Regions from separate parts of the Streptomyces sp. NPDC037290 genome, predicted to be linked through region 1. Evidence: riboswitches for the same ligand, from Rfam matches in the RefSeq annotation. Region 1 holds a riboswitch; each other region holds the start of a gene.

What was found. A riboswitch is a leader RNA that binds a small molecule or an ion and turns the genes downstream of it on or off. The one in region 1 is predicted to bind cyclic di-AMP.
Region 2: another riboswitch for cyclic di-AMP. It lies ahead of ACZ7HQ_RS44225 (transglycosylase family protein); the one in region 1 lies ahead of ACZ7HQ_RS21390 (transglycosylase family protein).
Region 3: another riboswitch for cyclic di-AMP. It lies ahead of ACZ7HQ_RS06480 (M23 family metallopeptidase); the one in region 1 lies ahead of ACZ7HQ_RS21390 (transglycosylase family protein).

What each region holds. Positions count from the first base shown of each region.
Region 1 is NZ_JBVJVZ010000005.1:586,430-593,277, forward strand. Features, by position in the region: gene ACZ7HQ_RS21370 (SurA N-terminal domain-containing protein) at 1-200, shown strand, start outside; gene ACZ7HQ_RS21375 (nucleoside triphosphate pyrophosphohydrolase) at 324-1,385, shown strand; gene ACZ7HQ_RS21380 (cytochrome P450 family protein) at 1,382-2,692, shown strand; gene ACZ7HQ_RS21385 (transglycosylase family protein) at 2,843-3,931, shown strand; cyclic di-AMP (ydaO/yuaA leader) riboswitch at 4,114-4,287, shown strand; gene ACZ7HQ_RS21390 (transglycosylase family protein) at 4,292-4,981, shown strand; gene eno (phosphopyruvate hydratase) at 5,275-6,582, shown strand; gene ACZ7HQ_RS21400 (FtsB family cell division protein) at 6,699-6,848, shown strand, end outside.
Region 2 is NZ_JBVJVZ010000067.1:284-7,131, forward strand. Features, by position in the region: partial or broken gene ACZ7HQ_RS44210 (SulP family inorganic anion transporter) at 796-1,444, shown strand; gene ACZ7HQ_RS44215 (hypothetical protein) at 2,248-2,829, shown strand; partial or broken gene ACZ7HQ_RS44220 (IS30 family transposase) at 2,981-3,822, shown strand; cyclic di-AMP (ydaO/yuaA leader) riboswitch at 3,965-4,105, shown strand; gene ACZ7HQ_RS44225 (transglycosylase family protein) at 4,110-4,835, shown strand; gene ACZ7HQ_RS44230 (spore-associated protein) at 5,184-5,633, shown strand; gene ACZ7HQ_RS44235 (hypothetical protein) at 6,047-6,262, shown strand.
Region 3 is NZ_JBVJVZ010000002.1:161,910-168,757, reverse strand. Features, by position in the region: gene ACZ7HQ_RS06495 (bifunctional acetate--CoA ligase family protein/GNAT family N-acetyltransferase) at 1-790, opposite strand, end outside; gene ACZ7HQ_RS06490 (HPr family phosphocarrier protein) at 969-1,250, shown strand; gene ACZ7HQ_RS06485 (GntR family transcriptional regulator) at 1,424-2,119, opposite strand; gene ACZ7HQ_RS06480 (M23 family metallopeptidase) at 2,320-3,063, opposite strand; cyclic di-AMP (ydaO/yuaA leader) riboswitch at 3,076-3,238, opposite strand; gene ACZ7HQ_RS06475 (M16 family metallopeptidase) at 3,485-4,873, opposite strand; gene ACZ7HQ_RS06470 (M16 family metallopeptidase) at 4,870-6,264, opposite strand; gene ACZ7HQ_RS06465 (DNA gyrase/topoisomerase IV subunit A) at 6,524-6,848, shown strand, end outside.

The DNA of each region.
Region 1 (6,848 bases):
AGCTGGCCAAGCAGCTCGGCAGCGACACCAGCCAACCCGAGTTCTGGAAGGCGCTGTCCAAGGCCTCCCAGGAGCTCCGCATCGACCTCAACCCGCGCTACGGCACCTGGAACGTGCAGAAGAGCAGCCGCGTGGACGCGAAGACGCCGTGGGTGCGGGAGGTCACGGCGGCGGGCGGCGGGCAGCCGGTGACGGCCTAGCACGGCCGGCACGGCCGGGCCGGGCGCCGTGGCCGGACACGCGTCGGTCATACGATCACACGATCGTCCCCGCCCTGTGGACAACCGAATCCGCCGCCTGCCGCCGTGGGTTACGTTCGGATCGTGAACGCATCCAGCTCCGACCTCGCCGCCACGACCGACCCCGGTCGCATCGTCCTGCTCACCACCAGCCACCGCGTCGCCCCCGGCTTGCTGTCCTGGCCCGCCTGGCAGGCACTGCGCGCCGCCGACGCCGTGCTGTGCGCGGACGGAGCGCATCCGCAGCTGCCGTATCTGCGCGAGGCCGGGACAGCGGTGGAGGAGGCGTCCCCCACCGCGCAGGAACTGGTCGACGCCTGCGCCGGCGGGCGGACCGTGGTGGTCGTGGCCACCGGTGAGGGAGAGCCCGCGCTCACCGACGGCCTGGCCCGCCTGGCCGGCTCGGGCCGCGTCTCCATGCCGGAGCTGGAGCTGCTGCCGGCTTCCTACGACCTGCCGGGCGCCCGCCTGCTGGACCTCGTGCAGGTCATGGACCGCATCCGCGCCGAATGCCCCTGGTCGTCCCGGCAGACCCACGAGGGCCTCGCCAAGTACGGCATCGAGGAGGCGTACGAGCTGGTCGAGGCGATCGAGGCCGGCGACCGCCAGGAACTGCGCGAAGAGCTGGGCGACGTCCTGCTCCAGGTGATCTTCCACGCCCGGATCGCCGAGGAGCACCCGGAAGCGCCGTTCTCCGTCGACGACGTGGCCGGCGGCATCGTCGCCAAGCTCGTCCACCGCCACCCGCATGTCTTCGGTGACGAGAAGGCCGAGACACCGGAGGACGTCAAGGCGCACTGGCTGCGCACCAAGGCCGAGGAGAAGCGGCGCACCTCGGTCACGGAGGGCGTTCCGCTCGCCCAGCCCGCGCTGGCCCTCGCCGCCAAGCTCGCCTCCCGCGCCCGCACCGCGAAGCTGGACGTCCCGCTGCCCCGCGGCGAGGGGATCGGGTACGAGCTGCTCGCGCTGGCGGTCCGTGCCGAGGCGGCGGGCGCGGACCCGGAGGCGGCCCTGCGGGCGGCGGCCCGGGCGTACCGGGAGGCGATCCGGGAGGCGGAGGGCGCCGGGCCGGAGGCTGCGGGCGCGGTCGGCGGCGGCCACCGGGACGCGGAGGCCCACCCGAGTCCGGATACGGTCGAGGAGTGACCGACCAGCACCACCCCCAGGCCGCTCGCGGCCCCGCCCCGGAATCGGCTCCCACCCTGTTCACCTGGGAGTTCGCCACCGACCCCTACCCCGCCTACGCCTGGCTGCGCGAGCACGCCCCGGTGCACCGGACACGGTTGCCCAGTGGGGTCGAGGCCTGGCTGGTCACCCGGTACGCCGATGCCAAGCAGGCCCTGGCCGACCAGCGGCTGAGCAAGAACCCGGCGCACCACGACGAGCCCGCGCACGCCAAGGGCAAGACCGGCATCCCCGGCGAGCGCAAGGCCGAGCTGATGACCCATCTGCTGAACATCGACCCGCCGGACCACACCCGGCTGCGCCGGCTGGTCAGCAAGGCGTTCACCCCGCGCCGGGTCGCCGAGTTCGCGTCGCGCGTGCAGGAGCTGACCGACCACCTCATCGACGGGTTCGCCGAGAAGGGCTCGGCCGACCTCATCCACGAGTTCGCCTTCCCGCTGCCCATCTACGCCATCTGCGACATGCTCGGTGTCCCGCGCGAGGACCAGGACGACTTCCGGGACTGGGCGGGCATGATGATCCGCCACGGCGGAGGGCCGCGGGGCGGCGTCGCCCGGTCCGTCAAGAAGATGCGCGGCTATCTCGCCGAGCTGATCCACAAGAAGCGCGAGGCGCTGCCCGCCGAACCGGCGCCCGGCGAGGACCTCATCTCCGGCCTCATCCGCGCCTCTGACCACGGCGAGCACCTCACCGAGAACGAGGCCGCGGCGATGGCGTTCATCCTGCTGTTCGCCGGCTTCGAGACGACCGTCAACCTCATCGGCAACGGCACCTGCGCGCTGCTCACCCACCCCGAGCAGCGCCGGCGGCTGCAGGACTCCCTGGCCGGGCGGGAATCGGGCCTGCTGGAGACCGCGGTGGAGGAACTCCTGCGCTACGACGGCCCGGTGGAGCTGGCCACCTGGCGGTTCGCCACCGAGCCGCTCACCATCGGCGGCCAGGACATCGCGGCGGGGGATCCGGTGCTCGTGGTGCTCGCGGCGGCCGACCGGGACCCGGAGCGGTTCGCCGACCCGGACGTGCTGGACCTCGCCCGCCGGGACAACCAGCACCTCGGGTACGGCCACGGCATCCACTACTGCCTCGGCGCACCGCTCGCCCGGCTGGAGGGCCAGACCGCGCTCGCCACGCTCCTCACCCGGCTGCCCGACCTCAGGCTCGCGGCCGATCCGGCCGACCTGCGCTGGCGCGGCGGGCTCATCATGCGCGGCCTGCGCACGCTGCCCGTGGAGTTCACACCGGAGTCCGGCAAAGCCGTAGAACGGTGAACATCAGGGACGTTCAACTCTGTGATCTTCACGTGATCTGCGCGGCATTAACTTGTGACAAGTGATCGTCTGCCGATACGTTCACCCATCAGCGTGGCGAGGTATTTCAGCGCGCCGCGCCGCTCCTGCTGTCGCACGAAAGGCTTCCGCATGCTCTCCGGGAACGGTCGTCACCGTCGCCCCCGTCAGGCTCCGGCCCTCCTCGTCGCGGCCGGAGTGACCGGCTCCGCCATCGCCATCCCGTTGCTCGGCGCCGCGAGCGCCAACGCCGCCGACGGCACCACGTGGGACAAGGTCGCCGAGTGCGAGAGCGGCGGCTCCTGGAGCGCGAGCACCGGGAACGGCTACTACGGAGGCCTGCAGATCTCGCAGGACGACTGGGGCAAGTACGGCGGCACGCAGTACGCCGACAGCGCCGACCAGGCCAGCCGCTCGCAGCAGATAGCCGTCGCCGAGAAGATCCTCGCCGACCAGGGCACCAAGCCGTGGGCCATGTGCGCGCTGACCGCCGGCCTGACCTCCGACTCCGCTTCGGTCGACGTCGACACCGGCGTCGGGGGCTCCGGCGGCACCGCCGGGCCGGGCGACACGTCCGGCTCGGCCGACAGCTCCGACTCGTCCGGTCTGCCGGATTCATCCGCATCCGGTTCCGGCTCGGACTCCAACTCCACGTCCGGCACGGACTCCTCGGGTTCGGATGCCTCCGGCTCCTCGTCCGACGCGAGCACCACCCCGGCCCCGAGCCCGAGCCGCCAGGACACCAAGGCCCCGGACGCGACCGAGGGTCCGACCGGGACCAGCACCCCCAAGTCCGACAAGACTGACAAGTCCGGCTTGACCGGAAGTGGCGGCTCGCGGGGGAGTGACAGCGCGCCCTCGGTGCCCCCCGGTACCGACGAATCGGACAATTACCAGCAGCCTGCCGGTTCTTGGAGTCTGATCGACACCGGTGCGCTCAGCAGTGGCGGGCGTCACCGCGGCGGCAGCGCGGATGAAAGTGCGGACGAAAGCGCGACAAACGGTCAGAACGCCGCTTCTTCGGGCCGTCACGCCGGCCGCGCGGCCAGCACCTACACCGTGCGCGAGGGGGACACCCTCGCCTCCATCGCCGACTCCCTTGGCGTCGACGGCGGATGGCGCGCGCTCTATGACGGGAACAAGAGCGTCATCGGCGCCGACCCGAACCACATCGCGGCCGGTCAGACCCTGGACATCGGTTCTGAAACGGTCCAGAAGTAGCGGCAGTTGACACCCCGTTTCGCCGCTGATGTCCGTTTCGGTGAAAGTGTGGGATGAGTCTCAGAAGCCCTGATCGTCTTTGAAATTCCCTCGATCACCTGTCTACGGTCAAGGCCGCTCGTCACCACGAGCCCCGGCATCCGCAACGCCGAATCCTGCCAGCGGTTGCCCGGGAACAGTCGTCGCGTCAAGCGCCGTGGGCAGGAGCGGGGGACCCAAGGTAAGTGCCGGTCCCGGCGGTTGACGCCGGTACCGGCTGGGGGTGAAGCCGCACCTCGCGAGAGCGAGCGTGCGGCCGGGCAACTCAACCGGCCCGAACCCGACAGCTCACCTCGCAGGCGTCGGTGAGGGGATCGATCCATGCTGTTCACCGGCAAGGGCAAGCACCGCCGTCCGTCCAAGGCCACCCGCGTCATCGCTCTCGCCGGCGTGACCGGCGCCGCCGTCGCCGCCCCGCTGATGGCGGCCGGCAACGCCTCCGCCGCCACCGCCTCCGAGTGGGACGCCGTCGCCCAGTGCGAGTCCGGCGGCAACTGGTCCATCAACACCGGCAACGGCTTCTACGGCGGTCTGCAGTTCTCCGCCTCCACGTGGGCCGCGTACGGCGGCACCGCCTACGCCTCGCAGGCCAACCAGGCCACCAAGGCGCAGCAGATAGCCGTCGCCGAGAAGGTCCTCGCCTCCCAGGGCAAGGGCGCCTGGCCGGTCTGCGGCACGGGCCTGTCGAGCGCCGCCTACAACGGCTCCGCGCCCAGCACCCCCTCGAAGAGCACGGCGCCGAGCACCACCACCCGCTCCACCGGCACGCAGGCCGCCTCCCGCTCCGCCGAGCGCACGGCCCCGTCCGCGAGCAAGACCGTCACCACCCCGACCGGCAAGAAGGTCAAGAAGGGCGACGGCGAGTACAAGGTCGTCAAGGGTGACACCCTTAGCACCATCGCCGAGAAGCACCACGTCCAGGGCGGCTGGCAGAAGCTGTTCAAGCTGAACAAGGACATCGTCGAGGACGCGAACCTCATCTACCCGGGCCAGCAGCTGCACCTGAAGTAGGCGCGGCGGCCCTCGGGTCCGCCCCCCGGTCCCCACGGGCTCCCCGCCCCGGCGCGTGTTCCCCCGTACGCGCCGGGGCGGGGTCTTTTTCTGTGTGCCCCGCGTGTTTCCCCGCTCTTCACCCCCACCCCCCTTTGTTCCGCTCATGAACAATGGGTACCGTCTGCGTGTCCCTCCCCGTCCACGGGGCGGTCGGTCGGTGGCTGATCCCCTGGAGACGGTTAGGCTCTAGTCGCAAGGCAGCGCCGTAAGGCACACCGCCCCGCACTTCCAGCGTCACATCCAAGAAGGAGATGCTCGTGCCGTCCATCGACGTCGTCGTAGCCCGGGAAATCCTGGACTCCCGAGGCAACCCCACGGTCGAGGTCGAGGTCGGCCTCGACGACGGCAGCACGGGTCGTGCCGCCGTCCCGTCCGGCGCCTCGACCGGCGCCTTCGAGGCCATCGAGCTGCGCGACGGTGACCCCAACCGTTACCAGGGCAAGGGCGTCGAGAAGGCCGTCCTCGCCGTCATCGAGCAGATCGGCCCGGAGCTGGTCGGCTACGACGCCACCGAGCAGCGCCTGATCGACCAGGCCATGTTCGACCTGGACGCCACCGACAACAAGGGCTCCCTCGGCGCCAATGCCATCCTCGGCGTCTCCCTCGCCGTCGCCCACGCCGCCTCCGAGGCGTCCGACCTCCCCCTCTTCCGCTACCTGGGCGGTCCGAACGCGCACCTGCTGCCGGTGCCGATGATGAACATCCTCAACGGCGGTTCGCACGCGGACTCCAACGTGGACATCCAGGAGTTCATGATCGCCCCGATCGGCGCGGAGTCCTTCTCCGAGGCCCTGCGCTGGGGCACCGAGGTCTACCACACCCTCAAGAAGGTGCTGAAGGGCAAGGGCCTGTCCACCGGCCTCGGCGACGAGGGCGGCTTCGCCCCGAACCTCGGCTCCAACCGCGAGGCCCTCGACCTCATCCTCGAGGCCATCAAGGAGGCCGGCTACGTCCCCGGCCAGCAGATCGCCCTCGCGCTCGACGTGGCCGCCTCCGAGTTCTACAAGGACGGCACGTACCTCTTCGAGGGCAAGGAGCGCTCCGCCGCCGAGATGACGGAGTACTACGAGGAGCTCGTGGCGGCCTACCCGCTCGTCTCCATCGAGGACCCGCTGTTCGAGGACGACTGGGCCGGCTGGAAGGTCATCACCGACCGTCTGGGCGACAAGGTCCAGCTGGTCGGCGACGACCTGTTCGTCACCAACCCGGAGCGCCTGGCCCGCGGCATCGACGAGGGCACCGCCAACGCCCTGCTGGTCAAGGTCAACCAGATCGGCTCGCTGACCGAGACCCTGGACGCCGTCGAGCTGGCCCAGCGCAACGGCTTCAAGTGCATGATGTCCCACCGCTCCGGCGAGACCGAGGACGTCACCATCGCCGACCTGGCCGTCGCCACCAACTGCGGCCAGATCAAGACCGGCGCCCCGGCCCGCTCCGAGCGCGTCGCCAAGTACAACCAGCTGCTGCGCATCGAGGAGATCCTCGACGACGCCGCGGTGTACGCCGGCCGCAGCGCCTTCCCGCGCTTCCGCGGCCACGCCGAGGTCTCCAAGGGCTGACCTCCACCGGGCTAAGTCTTAGCCAGTCATACGTACGTCCCCGTACCCGGTCCCGTACCGTGTCCGGGGACGTACGCACGTGTGAAGCGCAAGGCAAAGGGGAGGCGGAGAGCCACATGGCCGTGAAGGACCGCGACCGTTTCTCCACCACGACGAGGCTGCGGCTGCTCGGCGAGCAGACGGCGGCCCGGGTCTACCGCTCCCAGACCAGACGGCAGGCCCGCCGCTCCCGGCTCACCGGCCGGGCGGCGCTGCTGGCGCTGGTG
Region 2 (6,848 bases), on a different contig from region 1:
ACTGACCTTTACACCAGGCGTGCGGCCGAGTCCGTCATGGTCGGAGTGTTTTTTTCTCTTTATAAGCAGGGTTGAGGGTCAGGGCCGGCGGCTTGAGACTCCGGAGCGGCTGGTCCTGACCTTCAATCCCGTGGCGGCGAACACGCACCGCACCGCTCCAGTTGTCGGCCCGTCGCCTTGTCCCCCCTGGGCGGCGGGCCCAAGCGGTGGTGGGAGCTCGGTGTCGTGGCGGCGGATTCGCCGATGCGGGGCGTTTCCTTGTGGTTCTGTCAAGCGCGGTCAGCTGGACCACGTCGTGCGGGAGCAACCAGCGGCGGGCTGGCTCCTGTGCTGCGCCCCGCCCGCGACCCGGTGGCTCTCGACCCTGTCCTGCCCTCCCGGCGGTACTGGGCGGCAGGCGGATGACCTCTTACAGAGATGAGGAATACGGCCGTAACAAAGGATGGCGAGCTGCGTCCTAACCAATGGGAGTGAACACGTCCAGGAGGAGCCTGGGCGTGCCGGAAGGCCACTGACCTGCAGCCACAGCGGTCGGACTATCCGAGGGCAACCCAACCGGCACCTCCCTTTTGGAGAGCCACGTCCCGAGGAGCGGTCCGTGAGCGAGACCACTTCGTCGCGGCCCGGGGATCGCTTGACGCCCGATATGCCCCCAGCGTGGCAGGAGGAACACCACACATGCAGTCCCCTCATCGACGATGCCCGTGCCTTGGACAGCGCCCTGAGGAGTTCCCCAAGCTCGCCGACGGCCAGTCAGGTCCTGTTCATCACCTGCTACGACTCCCGGGTCGTTCCGGCCCTGATCACTCGTACGACAAGGAGCTCATGGCGCAGGGCGTGGGGAACGCCGTCGGCGGCGCGCTGGGCGCGCTGCCCATCAACGTGGTGATCGTGCGCAGCGCTGCCAGTGCCCAGCCGGGGGCGAGACCAAGACGTCCAGAGTCCTGCACGGGCTGTTCGTGGCGCTGCTGCCGTTCGCGCTGGCGATGATTCCGCTGCCCGCCCTGGCAGGTGTCCTGGTACATGACGGCTGGAAGCTGATCCCGTTCCGGCAGGTCGTCTCACTGTGGCGGGAACACCGTGGAGAGGCGCTGATCCTCGTCGTATCCGCCGTCGCGATCGTCATGTGAACATGTTCGAGGGTGTGCTGATCGGTCTGGCCCTGGCGTCAAGACCGCCTGGGAAGCCTCGCACGTGAAGCTGGCGGTCGTCGACAAGGGTGCCGGACCGATCCGGGCGCACCTGTCAAGCAACGCGAACCTTCCTCCGGCTGCCGAAGATTGTCGACACGCTGGAATCCCTTCCCCAGGACCGTCCGGTGGAGGTGGATCTCTCCGGCCTCCACGACCTGGACCATGCCTGCCGTACGGCCCTGGAGAACTGGGTTGAGCGTCGAGGAGCGGTCAGTGCCGAGCCGGTCCAGATGCTGACAAGTTCCCAGTGACGCAGGCCTTTTGAAGCACCATGTGCAACGGGGCCCCGCCCCGTGAGGGGCGGGGCCCGTCTGTCCGCTGATCCGCCGGGGGATGTACGGGTCAGCGGGGGTCTGGAGGGTTGAGCAGCTGCGGAGCAGGAGGGTGTTCTGTGTACGGGAAGTCGGCAGACCGCCGGCTGCAACTGGCCCCTCACAAGTGTCGCGAGGGGCCAGACGCGTTTCCATCGCGATGGACGGGACCAGTGGCGTCCGTCGGATGGAGCGGCGGGCCGCCTCCGCCGTTCAGGCGGCGCGCTGCGAGGTAAAAGAAATCATGTAAGGAAAGCCAGGGGCAAGGCGAGAGCGGGAACTGTGTGGCCTTTCCACATAACTGTTCGGTGCACCGAACAATGGTCGTACCGGTACGAGCGGTCGTTCGTAGGGTGACTGCGGTCGCGGCGTGGCGAAGGCTCACCGGACTGCCGGGCCGGCCAGTGCGGAGACTCTGCCCCGCCCATGCGGGTGTGGTGGGGGACGCTCCTGCACAGATCCTTCGGTCTGCACGCGGAATCGGGAAGCAAGTCGGAATGCCGGGCGTGCGCAGGCAGCGCCTTTGCGTTAAGAACCGCCGATTCTGTAGACGGCATGGGCGATTGCGGACATGGTAGCGGCATGTGGATAAATCCGACCATGACGCCGGTCCCGCTCCCCGCGCGCGTGCGCACCTTCGCGGACCGGTGTGAATTCAATGCCGTCGCCTGTGTCGCGCGGCATGCGTCGAACCAGTTCGGCCCCGGCACCGTAGCCGGACTCCCCGGCCGGGAGGTGTAGCCGTGTCTTGGGACCTTCCCTCGGGCTCTCCCGGCCACAGTGGATTCACCCTTGGTGTCCTGGACGACGGTTCCATTCCCACCTATCGCAGCGGCCGCGTCCTGATCGAGCGGAACTTCACTGATTGCCCGGACCGCCGCGCGGGCAACTGGCAGGGGCCGGCTCCCGAACGCCTGCCGCAACCTGCGGCTCTCCAACCGGCCTGCACCTGCGGCTGGCGAGGCTGCTCACTCCCCTACGACCCCGATGGCGGAACGATCACCTCAGGCGCGCTCACCCGCCACGATGGCCAAGGCCTCGAGGCCCTCGGTGAATGGATGGCACACGCGAAAGCCGCCGAACACGCCGTGTCCCCGGTAGTCCCCGACTGCTACCGCTCCCGGATCGGCGAGCTTGGCGAAACCCTCGGAGAGTTGGCGGACGAGCGCCCCCGCGCAGCCCTCACCCTGATCCGCCAACTGCGCGAGCTCGCCGACCATCTTGAACCACTCGCCGTTGCCCGGGCTTTGGCATACGGCGTGGTGTGCGAGGACATCGGCGCCGACCTCGGCCAGAACAAGCAGGCCGCCCGCCAACGACGATGAAGATACTTCATTCCGTGCGGCCAACAATTGTTTTGGTCAAGAAAATGGCCCGGTCCGAGTCGACAGTGCGTGGATCGGGCAGTGGGCGGATTCAACTGGTCATCGCAGCACCTCGATCTTGGAGGTGTTGATGGGCAGGCCAGCGGGATGGATGAAGGCGCCGACGGGCAGGGCGCCGATGAAGTCGCCTGGGAAACCGTCGCTTCGCCGAGATGCAGAACGGTTGTTCTGGCGGGAGATCGCACCAAAGGGCTGACCAGCGAGGAACGCGAAGAAATCGCCTTGATGACAGCCCAGCAAGCTGGGGTTCGTGAGATCACTCGCCGGCTCGGTCGTGACCCGGCGACCATCTCCCGGGAGTTGCCAAGAGCGGCTCTCCGGCCAGGTCCACCGACCTGAGGGGACGCCAGTGCCAGGACCTCAGGCCGCAGCCTGGAAGGGCCGTAACAAGCCGCGACGAGAAGACCGCAGGTGGGCCCCGGCTTGGAGCCCGGAGTAGATCTCGAACCGGCTGAAGTTCGACTTCCCCGAATCCGGTTCACCATGCTGCTGCAACCGCCCCGATGGGACGGCTACGGTGTCGAGCCACGGGCCAGGAATGGCCCGGCCGTGGCGCCGAGGCCGTGAACGACGCGATCGCCACCACGATCACCACGCTGCCCGAGCAACTGCGCCGCTCGCTGATCTGGGACGGCGGCAAGGAGCTGGGCCAGCACACCCAACTGAGCGTCGGCACCGGGCTGGAGGGGTACTTCGCCGACCCGCGCAGCCCCTGCAACGGGGCACCAACGAGAACACGAATGGCCTCTTGCGCCAGTACTTTCCCAAAGGAACAGACGTGCCGCGATGGGACGCCGACGAGCTGTTGCTCACGCTCTCAACAGCAGACCCCGGAAAACGCTCGGTTTGAAGACGCCTGCTGAAGCCCGTGTTCCCACACATCAGAGTGAAGGCTCACTTAATGCTGTGAGAGATAGATCTCAGAAGCCCTGATCGTTTTTGGCGTTCCGGGAATTGCGTGTTTACGGTCGTGACTGCTCACCATCGTGAGCCTCGGCTGCCGCAACGCCGAATCCTGCCAGCGGTTGCCCGGGAACAGTCGTCGCGTCAAGCGCCGTGGGCAGGAGCGGGAGACCCAAGGTAAGTGCCGGACCTGGCGGTTGACGCCGGTACCGGCTGGGGGTGAAGCCGCACCTCGCGAGAGCGAGTGCGCGGCCGGGCAACTCAACCGGCCCGAACCCGGCAGCTCACTTCGCAGGCGTCGGTGAGGGGATCGATCCATGCTGTTATCCGGCAAGGGCAAGCGCCGCCGTCCGTCCAAGGCCATCCGCGTCATCGCTCTCGTCGGCGTGACCGGCGCCGCCGTCGCCGCCCCGCTGATGGCGGCCGGCAACGCCTCCGCCGCCACCGCCTCCGAGTGGGACGCCGTTGCCCAGTGCGAGTCCGGCGGCAACTGGTCCATCAACACCGGCAACGGCTTCTACGGCGGCCTGCAATTCACCAACTCCACCTGGGTCGCGTACGGCGGTACCGCCTACGCCGCGCGTGCCGACCTCGCCAGCGAGGCGCAGCAGATAGCCGTCGCCGAGAAGGTCCTCGCGGGCCAGGGCAAGGGTGCCTGGCCGGTCTGCGGGACAGGTCTGTCGAGCACCTCGTACTCCGTCGGCTCCGCGTCGGCAGAAACCAGCGCCCGCGAGAACACTGACACCGGTTCCGGAGAAACCAGCGCCCGCGAGAGCACTCGTGCCGGTTCCGACGAGAGCACTGGTACCCATTCCGGCGAAGGCGCGAGCACAGGCTCCAGCGCCACCACCCGCTCCACGGACCAGCGGGTCACCTCTCACGGTTCGGGCGAGTACAAGGTCGTCAAGGGCGACACGCTCAGCTCCATCGCCGTCAAGCACCGCGTGGCCGGCGGCTGGAAGGAACTGTTCGAGCTGAACAAGGGCATCGTCGCGGACGCGAACCTCATCTTCCCGGGTCAGCAGCTCCGACTGGGCAAGTAGGCCAACGCCGGGTCTTCGCCCTGCCATGACGTTCGGTGGGTGGTGCTGTAGCTCATCCACCGGGGCGTCAGCTCCCCGAGGGGCCGGTTCGGCTGTGTTAGCCTAGAAGACTGAAGAATGTCCGAAATATTCGTTTCATGGAGCATGGCGCCGGGTCGACACGCGAGAGTCCGGTGTCGCGCCACACTGCAACAACGCCATTGAGCGAGCCCTTCGAGATCTGACAGCCGGACCGCGCGCAGAGACTGCTCGACTCCGGCACCTCCTTGTGGGCAGGGCGCGTCATGCGGATGCCTCGCGGATCACACGACACAGATGCACCGCCTCCGAGATCCGCAAGGGGGAAAGATGAGTTTTTCTCGTTCCGCTCTCACCATCGCCGCATTAGCCGCCTTATCGCTGGGGACCACAGGCGCCCTGACGCCCGCCTCCGCCGCTGCCACCACCACACCGCAGAAGGTTTGTGGCGGGAAGGGGTACAAGACCGTGAATTCTGCTCCCGTCGGCTCGCTCGGCACCGTCTATCTGACGTACAACTCCTCGAACGGCAAGAACTGCGTCGCGACCATCCGCAACAAGGCGGGCGCCGCGCTGGCCATGTCCGCGTGGGTCTACGTCACCGACACCGACAAGGGCGCCCAGGACTACGGTCGGTACACGCTGTTCGCGGGGCCGGCCGGCGTCCACGGCGAGGGCCATTGCGTCGACTGGGGTGGCAACATCGACAAGGTGTTCGTCCAGGTGACCGGCTCCAACTGCTCCGCGCTGAAGGAACACCGGGTCACCTTCACCCGTTGACCTGCCCCTCCATGTCCGGCCGCCGCATCGGTCCCTACGTCAGCGCCGGACAACAGCGCGCCCGGTCATCCCTCTGCATGTTCAGCCACGTAACTGTGGCGCGGTCACGGCAGGCCGGCGATGGAAACACCGCTGAGAACGGACCAGGTTTCAACACGTTCACGCCCCCAGCGGCTGAACTGCCTTCCGCCGTTGACCACGCGGCCGGTCTACTGATCGTGCCCCGTCTGCATCACAGGGGTGCGTGGGCGGGGCATCGGTCGGGGTGGACAGTCAGACGCAAGGGCCCACCCCGACTTCCCTGCGCAACGAAGGGCTCCGGTACGTCGTCTTTCGACGCTCTCCTGCTGACTGTGAGACAGGGCATTCGAAAGGGATGGGGCTTTCGATCGCTCGGTACGGTGGAGGCAGATATGACCAGGAGGCACCTACGTGAGACAGCAGCCGATGCCCAGGACAGACGCGGCAAGGGCGTCGGCGCAGTTCTTTCCGTGGCGGGGATGATGTTCGATCCTCTTGCCGTCGATGGCACGAGGCAAGCCACGCTGCCAGGACAAGCGCCGGCGATCTGCCTCGCGGGTTGTGACGAGGACCCGTCGGAGACCAACATTGTTCGCGGTATCGACTGAATATCGGCCTCGGCAGCCTGCGGGACTCGCAGGGCGGGGAAGCCCGGCCAAGGCCCCTTGCGGAGAGCGTTGACCGGCATTGCACCTTCTCACCGGCGGCGCCCTGCTCATCTTCCCGTGCGCGGGCCCCTGGTCGGATCATGCCCGGACGATGGTGGGGCGCGTTCCGCAGCGCAGGCGCGTCCGCACCGCATGCCGTCGGGGTCGCCGGACGTTCGGCCGGAAACCGAGTCCGGCGATCCCGTTCGGGCGTGGGAACCCTGTCGGTCAGTCACGGCTGGCAACCGACAATTGCACCAGGCCGATCTGGCACTGCCTGAACGACTCGTGCCCTCGTCCGCGGTCGTTGAGCCCACCAATGCCGGCAGACGGGTGCGGGTTCGTGCGGCATGCTTTTGCCTCGGCGGGCCGCACCAGCGGCACCCGACGGCGTGGAGGACCTTATCCGCTTGGAAAGTCTGAGAGCCCGCCGGCGAGGTACTCGATCCAGTTGCTCTCGTGGGTACGTCAGCCGTGCCTCGTGTCGACGCTGTGGTCCTGTTCTCCTCATCCGGTTTCCGAGACGCTTACGCGGCAGGCGTTCGGG
Region 3 (6,848 bases), on a different contig from region 1:
CTCCGTCGACCTCCTTGAGGTCCTCCGGGAAGGCCTTGTTCACGGCGTGCAGCCGACCGCCGTAGCCGGCGTCCTGGATGTTGCCGAGGACGCTGCGGCCGACTCCGCCGGGGGCGCGGCCCACGCCGACGACCGCCACGGAGCCGGGCGCGAGCAGCCGCCGTACCGAGCGGGCCTCGGCGCGCTGCTCCCGTGCGTGCTGCACGGCGAGGGAGCGGTCGGTGGGTTCGAGGTCGAACTCCAGGCGGACGACGCCGTCCTCGAAGCTGCGCTTCTGGGTGTAACCGGCGTCCGTGAACACCTTGATCATCTTGGTGTTGGCGGGCAGCACCTCGGCGGCGAAGCGGCGGATGCCGCGCTCGCGGGCGACGGCCGCGATGTGCTCCAGCAGGGCGGAGGCGACGCCACGGCCCTGGTGGGCGTCCTGCACCAGGAAGGCGACCTCGGCCTCGTCGGCGGGCGCGGAGGCGGGCATGCCGTCGGCGCCGATGCGGTCGTAGCGTACGGTGGCGATGAACTCGCCGCCGATGGTGGCCGCGAGTCCCACCCGGTCCACAAAGTCGTGGTGCGTGAAGCGGTGGACGTCCTTGGCGGAGAGCCTGGGGTACGGCGCGAAGAAGCGGTAGTACTTCGACTCGTCCGAAACCTGCTCGTAGAAGCTGACCAGGCGGTCGGCGTCATCAACGGTGATGGGCCTGACGCGTGCGGTACCCCCGTCGCGCAGCACCACGTCCGCCTCCCAGTGGGCGGGGTACTGGTGCCGGTCCTGCCGGTCCGCCGAGGTCTGCATGGGCCCCAGAGTACGGCTCGCGTACGACAACGGCGCGGGGCAGTCTGTGGAGGACGGAAGCTGGAACCGAGGCCGCGGTTCCGGCGCCGCACCGGAGCGGAGGAAGATCCGATCCGGGCATGCTTCGCGGTATGGGAAACTGGTCTAGACAACCCTGAAGACTGAAGGGCAGCAACACATGGCTGAGCGCCGCGTCAACGTCGGCTGGGCCGAGGGCCTCCATGCCCGCCCCGCCTCCATCTTCGTCCGAGCCGCCACGGCCGCAGGCGTCCCGGTGACGATCGCCAAGGCTGACGGAAACCCCGTCAACGCGGCCTCCATGCTGGCGGTCCTGGGCCTGGGTGCCCAGGGCGGCGAGGAGATCGTCCTCGCCTCCGACGCCGAGGGCGCGGACGTCGCCCTCGACCGTCTGGCCAAGCTGGTCTCCGAGGGCCTGGAAGAGCTGCCCGAGACCGTCTGAGTGAGACGAGGGAGCCGCGTCACCCATTTCCGGGTGGCGCGGCTTCCGCGTTTTCGGGTGCCGGAAATCAGGACGCGTGAAGGCGAGTGAGAAAGGCATACGAAGGTGCGCGGGAAAAGGGCAGCGGAAATCCGCGTCCACCGAATGCGTCTTCTTTGTATACGACGCTTGTGTTAATGCCGCAGGCTCGGCATGTTTACGCGATGTTGCGAGTTCCTCACACGCTCCCCGCGGTCCGCGCCGGAGGCGAATCGCAGCCGGTGCGCGGCCGTCGCACGCTCGGTGTGCAGCGCCGTGAGCGCCCGCGCCCGCTCGCCGTCGCCGCGCGTCACCGCGTCCACGATGGCGCCGTGCTCCGCCCAGGACTCCACCGGGCTCGGCGGCGCCTCCACCGCGTACATCCAGGCGATCTTGTGCCGCAGCTGGGTGAGCATCGCGGTCAGCGAGGGGCTGCCGCAGGCCTGGGCGAGCGTCTCGTGGAACCAGCCGCCCAGTGAGCGCAGATCGTCGCTGTGGCCCCGCCTGGCCCGCTCCTGGCCGATCCTGACCAGTCCGCGCAGCACCTTCAGGTGGGCCTCCGTGCGCCGCTGGGCGGCCCGCGCGGCCCCGAGCGGCTCCAGGAGCATGCGCATCTCCAGCAGGTCGGCCGCCTCCTGCTCGGTCGGCTCGGCCACGCACGCGCCCGCGTGCCGGCGGGTCAGCACGAAGCCCTCCGCCTCCAGGGTGCGCAGGGCCTCACGGACCGGGACGCGCGAGACGCCGTAGCGGCGGGCCAGGACTTCCTCGGTGAGGCGGCCGCCGCGTTCGTAGACACCGGCGACGATGTCGTCCCGGATCGCCGTACACACCGAGTGCGCCGGAATACGCATGACCGACCTCCGCCTTAATCCCCGTGAAACGTCGACGATGGACGCGTGTTCCGGTGACTCTATTCCAATACGGCGGAAATTCCGACGGCAGGCCGGAATCCATGGATATTTTTTGGTCAGCGACTCCGGCGGACGCCCCAGAAAACGGCGAAAGCCCCGGCCGGTGCGGGCCGGGGCTTGTCAGGAAGAGGGACAGGGTGTCAGACGTCCACGCCGTGCTTGCGCAGATACGCGACGGGGTCCACGTCCGATCCGTAGTCGGGGGTCGTACGGGCCTCGAAGTGGAGGTGCGGGCCGGTGACGTTGCCGGTCGCGCCGGACAGGCCGATCTGCTGGCCCGGGGTGACCCGCTGGCCGGCCGTCACCCCGATCGACGACAGGTGGCCGTACTGGGTGTACATGCCGTCGGCCATCCGGATCACGATCTGGTTGCCGTACGCGCCGCCCCAGCCGGTGGAGACGACGGTGCCGGAGCCGGCCGCGTGGACGGGCGTGCCGCTGGCCGCGTGGAAGTCGATGCCGGTGTGCGAGCCGGAGGACCACAGGGAGCTGCTGGCCTTGTAGGCCGTGGAGACGTAGGAGTCCGCGATCGGGGCGACGAAGGCGTTCAGACGCCTGCGCTCGGCCTCGCGGGCGGCGCGCACCTTGGCCTCGTGGAGCTCCTGGGCCCTCTTGGCCGCGGCCTGCTCGGCCGCCTTCTGCTCGGCGACCTGCCGCTGCGCGGCGGCCTGCGCGTCGATCTGCTCGGCGATGTCGTCGCCTACGGTGACCACCGGGGTGAGGCCGGTCTGCTCGGCGGTGCGCTCGGCGGCGAGCGCCGGGGACGCGGCGAGGGTGCCGATGACGCCGGTGGTGGTGAGGGCCGCGATACCGGCCGCCTGAGCGGTGGTGCGCTTGACCCGGCCGGGCTTGCGGTGCTTCCCGGTGGCGCACATGAACGCCATGGAGTGGCTGGTCCTTTCCTTCCCTCTCGCCTACCGGGTTAGCTGACGGGTTCGGAGCAGGAAGGTCTCCTACGGACCCCCTCGCTGACGCGCGGGCGCCCGATTCACCCCAGGGACTGCATGGGTCCCCGGCTCCCCTGGCTCGCGCCGTACGGGGACTCGGCGATGGCTGTCCGGTGCCGCGGGTGCGGCGCACTGCCTGACGAACAGCCCGGACGACGCTACGAAAGCCCGCTTTCGAATCCCAAACGGATCCCGGCTTTTGTAGCGCATCCCACAGGGCAGACAGGCAACCTCCGCCCCAAATCGGGCATCTGGGGAAGGGAGTGGAACAACAGGGGCCCTGACGGCCTGTCGGTCGTCAGGGCCCCACGCACGCGTGCGGCCGCTCGGTCGGCGCCGGCCGCTGCGACGGTGCCGTCTACTCGGCCGCCACCACGGTCACTTCACCGATGCCGAGCGCCTCGACGGGCGCCTTGATCTGGGAGGCGTCACCTACGAGGACGGTCACCAGGCGGTCCCCCGGGAAGGCGTTCACGACGGCCGCCGTGGCCTCCACCGTGCCCGTCGCCGCCAGCTGCTGGTACAGCGTCGCCTGGAAGTCGTCGGGCAGGTGCTGTTCGACCTGGTCGGCCAGGGTGCTCGCGACGGCCGCCGCGGTCTCGTACTTCAGCGGCGCCACCCCGACGAGGTTCTGCACGGCCACGTCCCGCTCGGCGTCGGTCAGGCCCTCCGCGGCGAGGGTGCGCAGCACCTTCCACAGGTCCTCCAGGGCGGGACCGGTGTTGGGGGTGTCCACGGAGCCGCTGATGGCGAGCATCGAGACGCCCGAGCCGTCCGGCGCGGACCTGAGCACCTGCCCGAACGCCCGCACGCCGTAGGTGTAGCCCTTCTCCTCGCGCAGGACGCGGTCCAGGCGGGAGGTGAGGGTGCCGCCGAGGCAGTAGGTGCCGAGCACCTGGGCGGGCCACACGCGGTCGTGCCGGTCGCGGCCCACGCGGCCGATGAGCAGCTGCGTCTGGACGGCGCCGGGCCGGTCCACGATGACCACGCGGCCGGTGTCGTCCGCGGTCACCGGCGGCACGGGCCGCGGCTCGCCCGGGGTGCCCGTCCAGGCGCCCAGGGTGTCGCCGAGCAGCGCGTCCAGGTCGATCCCGGTGAGGTCGCCGACCACGACCGCCGTGGCCGTGGCGGGGCGGACGTGACGGTCGTAGAAGGCGCGTACGGCGGCGGCGTCGATCTTCTCGACGGTCTCCTCGGTGCCCTGCCGCGGACGCGACATGCGCGAGGTCGCCGGGAACAGCTCCTTGGACAGTTCCTTGGCGGCCCGGCGGGAGGGGTTGGCCAGCTCGTGCGGGATCTCGTCCAGGCGGTTGCGGACCAGGCGTTCGACCTCGCTCTCGGCGAAGGCGGGCGCGCGCAGGGCGTCGGCGAGCAGGCCGAGGCCCTTGCCCAGGCGGGAGGCCGGGACCTCCAGGCTGAGCCGGACGCCGGGGTGGTCGGCGTGCGCGTCCAGGGTGGCGCCCGCGCGCTCCAGCTCGGCGGCGAACTCCTCGGCGGAGTGCTTGTCGGTGCCCTCGGAGAACGCCCGCGCCATGATCGTGGCGACGCCGTCCAGGCCGGCCGGCTCGGCGTCCAGGGGGGCGTCGAGCAGGACCTCGACGGCGACGACCTGCTGGCCGGGGCGGTGGCAGCGCAGCACGGTCAGGCCGTTGTCGAGCGCGGCGCGCTCGGGGGCCGGGAAGGCCCAGGGCCTGGCCTCGCCGGGCTGCGGCTGGGGGTGGAAGTCCATGGTGGCGAGCTCGGTCACTTGGCCGTCTCCTCGTTCTCGTTACCGGCCTCTACGGTCGCTTCCTGCTCGGGGTCCTCGGGGACGTCGGCGTCCGGGGCCTGCTCCGGGGACTTCGGCTCGTAGACCAGGACCGCGCGGTTGTCGGGGCGCAGACGGGCCTTGGCGACCTCCTGGACCTCCTCGGGGGTCACCGCCAGCACGCGCTTCACGGCGGTCAGGGCGAGCTGCGGGTCGCCGAACAGGACGGCGAACCGGCACAGTTCGTCCGCGCGGCCGGCGACCGTGCCGAGCCGGTCCAGCCACTCGCGCTCCAACTGGGCCTGGGCCCGCTCCATTTCCTCGGGCGTGGGGCCCTCCTCGGCGAACCGGGCCAGCTCCTCGTCGATGGCGGCCTCGATGACCGGCACCTCGACGTCACCGGAGGCCTTCACGTCCAGCCAGCCCATCGAGGGCGCGCCGGCGAGGCGCAGCAGGCCGAAGCCGGCCGCGACGGCCGTACGGTCGCGGCGCACCAGCCGGTTGTACAGGCGGGACGACTCGCCGCCGCCGAGGACGGTCAGGGCGAGGTCGGCCGCGTCGCACGCGCGTGTGCCGTCGTGCGGCAGCCGGTAGGCGGCCATCAGGGCACGCGCCGGGACCTCCTCCACGACGATCTCGCGCTTCTGCTCGCCGATGACCTCCGGCAGGGCGCCGTCACGGGGGGCGGGCTTGCCGTCGTGGGACGGGATGGACCCGAAGTACTTCTCGATCCAGGCGAGGGTCTGCCGGGGGTCGATGTCGCCGACCACGGAGAGCACCGCGTTGTTCGGCGCGTAGTAGGTGCGGAAGAACCGGCGGGCGTCCTCGAGAGTGGCCGCGTCCAGGTCCGCCATCGAGCCGATCGGCGTGTGGTGGTAGGGGTGGCCCTCCGGGTACGACAGGCCGGTCAGCTTCTCGAAGGCGGTGCCGTAGGGCACGTTGTCGTAGCGCTGGCGGCGCTCGTTCTTGACGACGTCCCGCTGGTTCTCCATGGACTCGTCGTCCAGGGCGGCCAGCAGCGAGCCCATGCGGTCGGCCTCCAGCCAGAGGGCGAGCTCCAGCTGGTGCGCGGGCATGGTCTCGAAGTAGTTGGTGCGCTCGAAGCTGGTGGTGCCGTTGAGCGAGCCGCCCGCGCCCTGCACCAGCTCGAAGTGACCGTTGCCCTTGACCTGTGCCGAACCCTGGAACATCAAGTGCTCGAAAAGGTGAGCCAGGCCGGTACGTCCCTTGACTTCGTGGCGGGAGCCGACGTCGTACCAGAGGCAGACCGCCGCCACCGGGGTCAGGTGGTCCTCGGAAAGCACCACCCGCAGACCGTTGGCCAGACGGTGCTCGGTCGCTGTCAGGCCCCCGGAGCCTGCCTCGGCTGTGGTCGTGTGACCCATGGGCATGTACGTCCCTTCGCGAGCGGAGGCGGTTGTGCAAACCGCGGTTTTCCTGCCGTTCCTGCCACTGTATGCAAAGCGTGCGGGGCCTCGGCGAAGTTCCCGCGGGGCGTACGCCCACAGCGGATCCCGCAGCCCGCCCCGGACCCGGTCCCGGGGGCCGGGAAGTCCTCCGGAACCGGGTCGTGGCACGGGTTGTCAGTGCCTCGGTCCACAATGGTCGGCGTCAGATCCGTCAATCGCTTCAGCAAGGAGCCAGGCAGCGATGGCCCGCCGCAGCACGAAGACCCCGCCGCCCGACGATTCGTACGAGGAGAAGATCCTCGACATCGACGTCGTGGACGAGATGCGTGGCTCCTACCTCGAGTACGCGTACTCGGTCATCTACTCGCGCGCCCTGCCGGACGCCCGTGACGGCCTCAAGCCGGTGCACCGCCGGATCGTGTACCAGATGAACGAGATGGGCCTGCGCCCCGACCGCGGCTATGTGAAGTGCGCGCGCGTCGTCGGCGAGGTCATGGGCAAACTGCACCCGCACGGCGACGCGTCGATCTACGACGCCCTGGTGCGCATGGCGCAGCCCTTCTCCA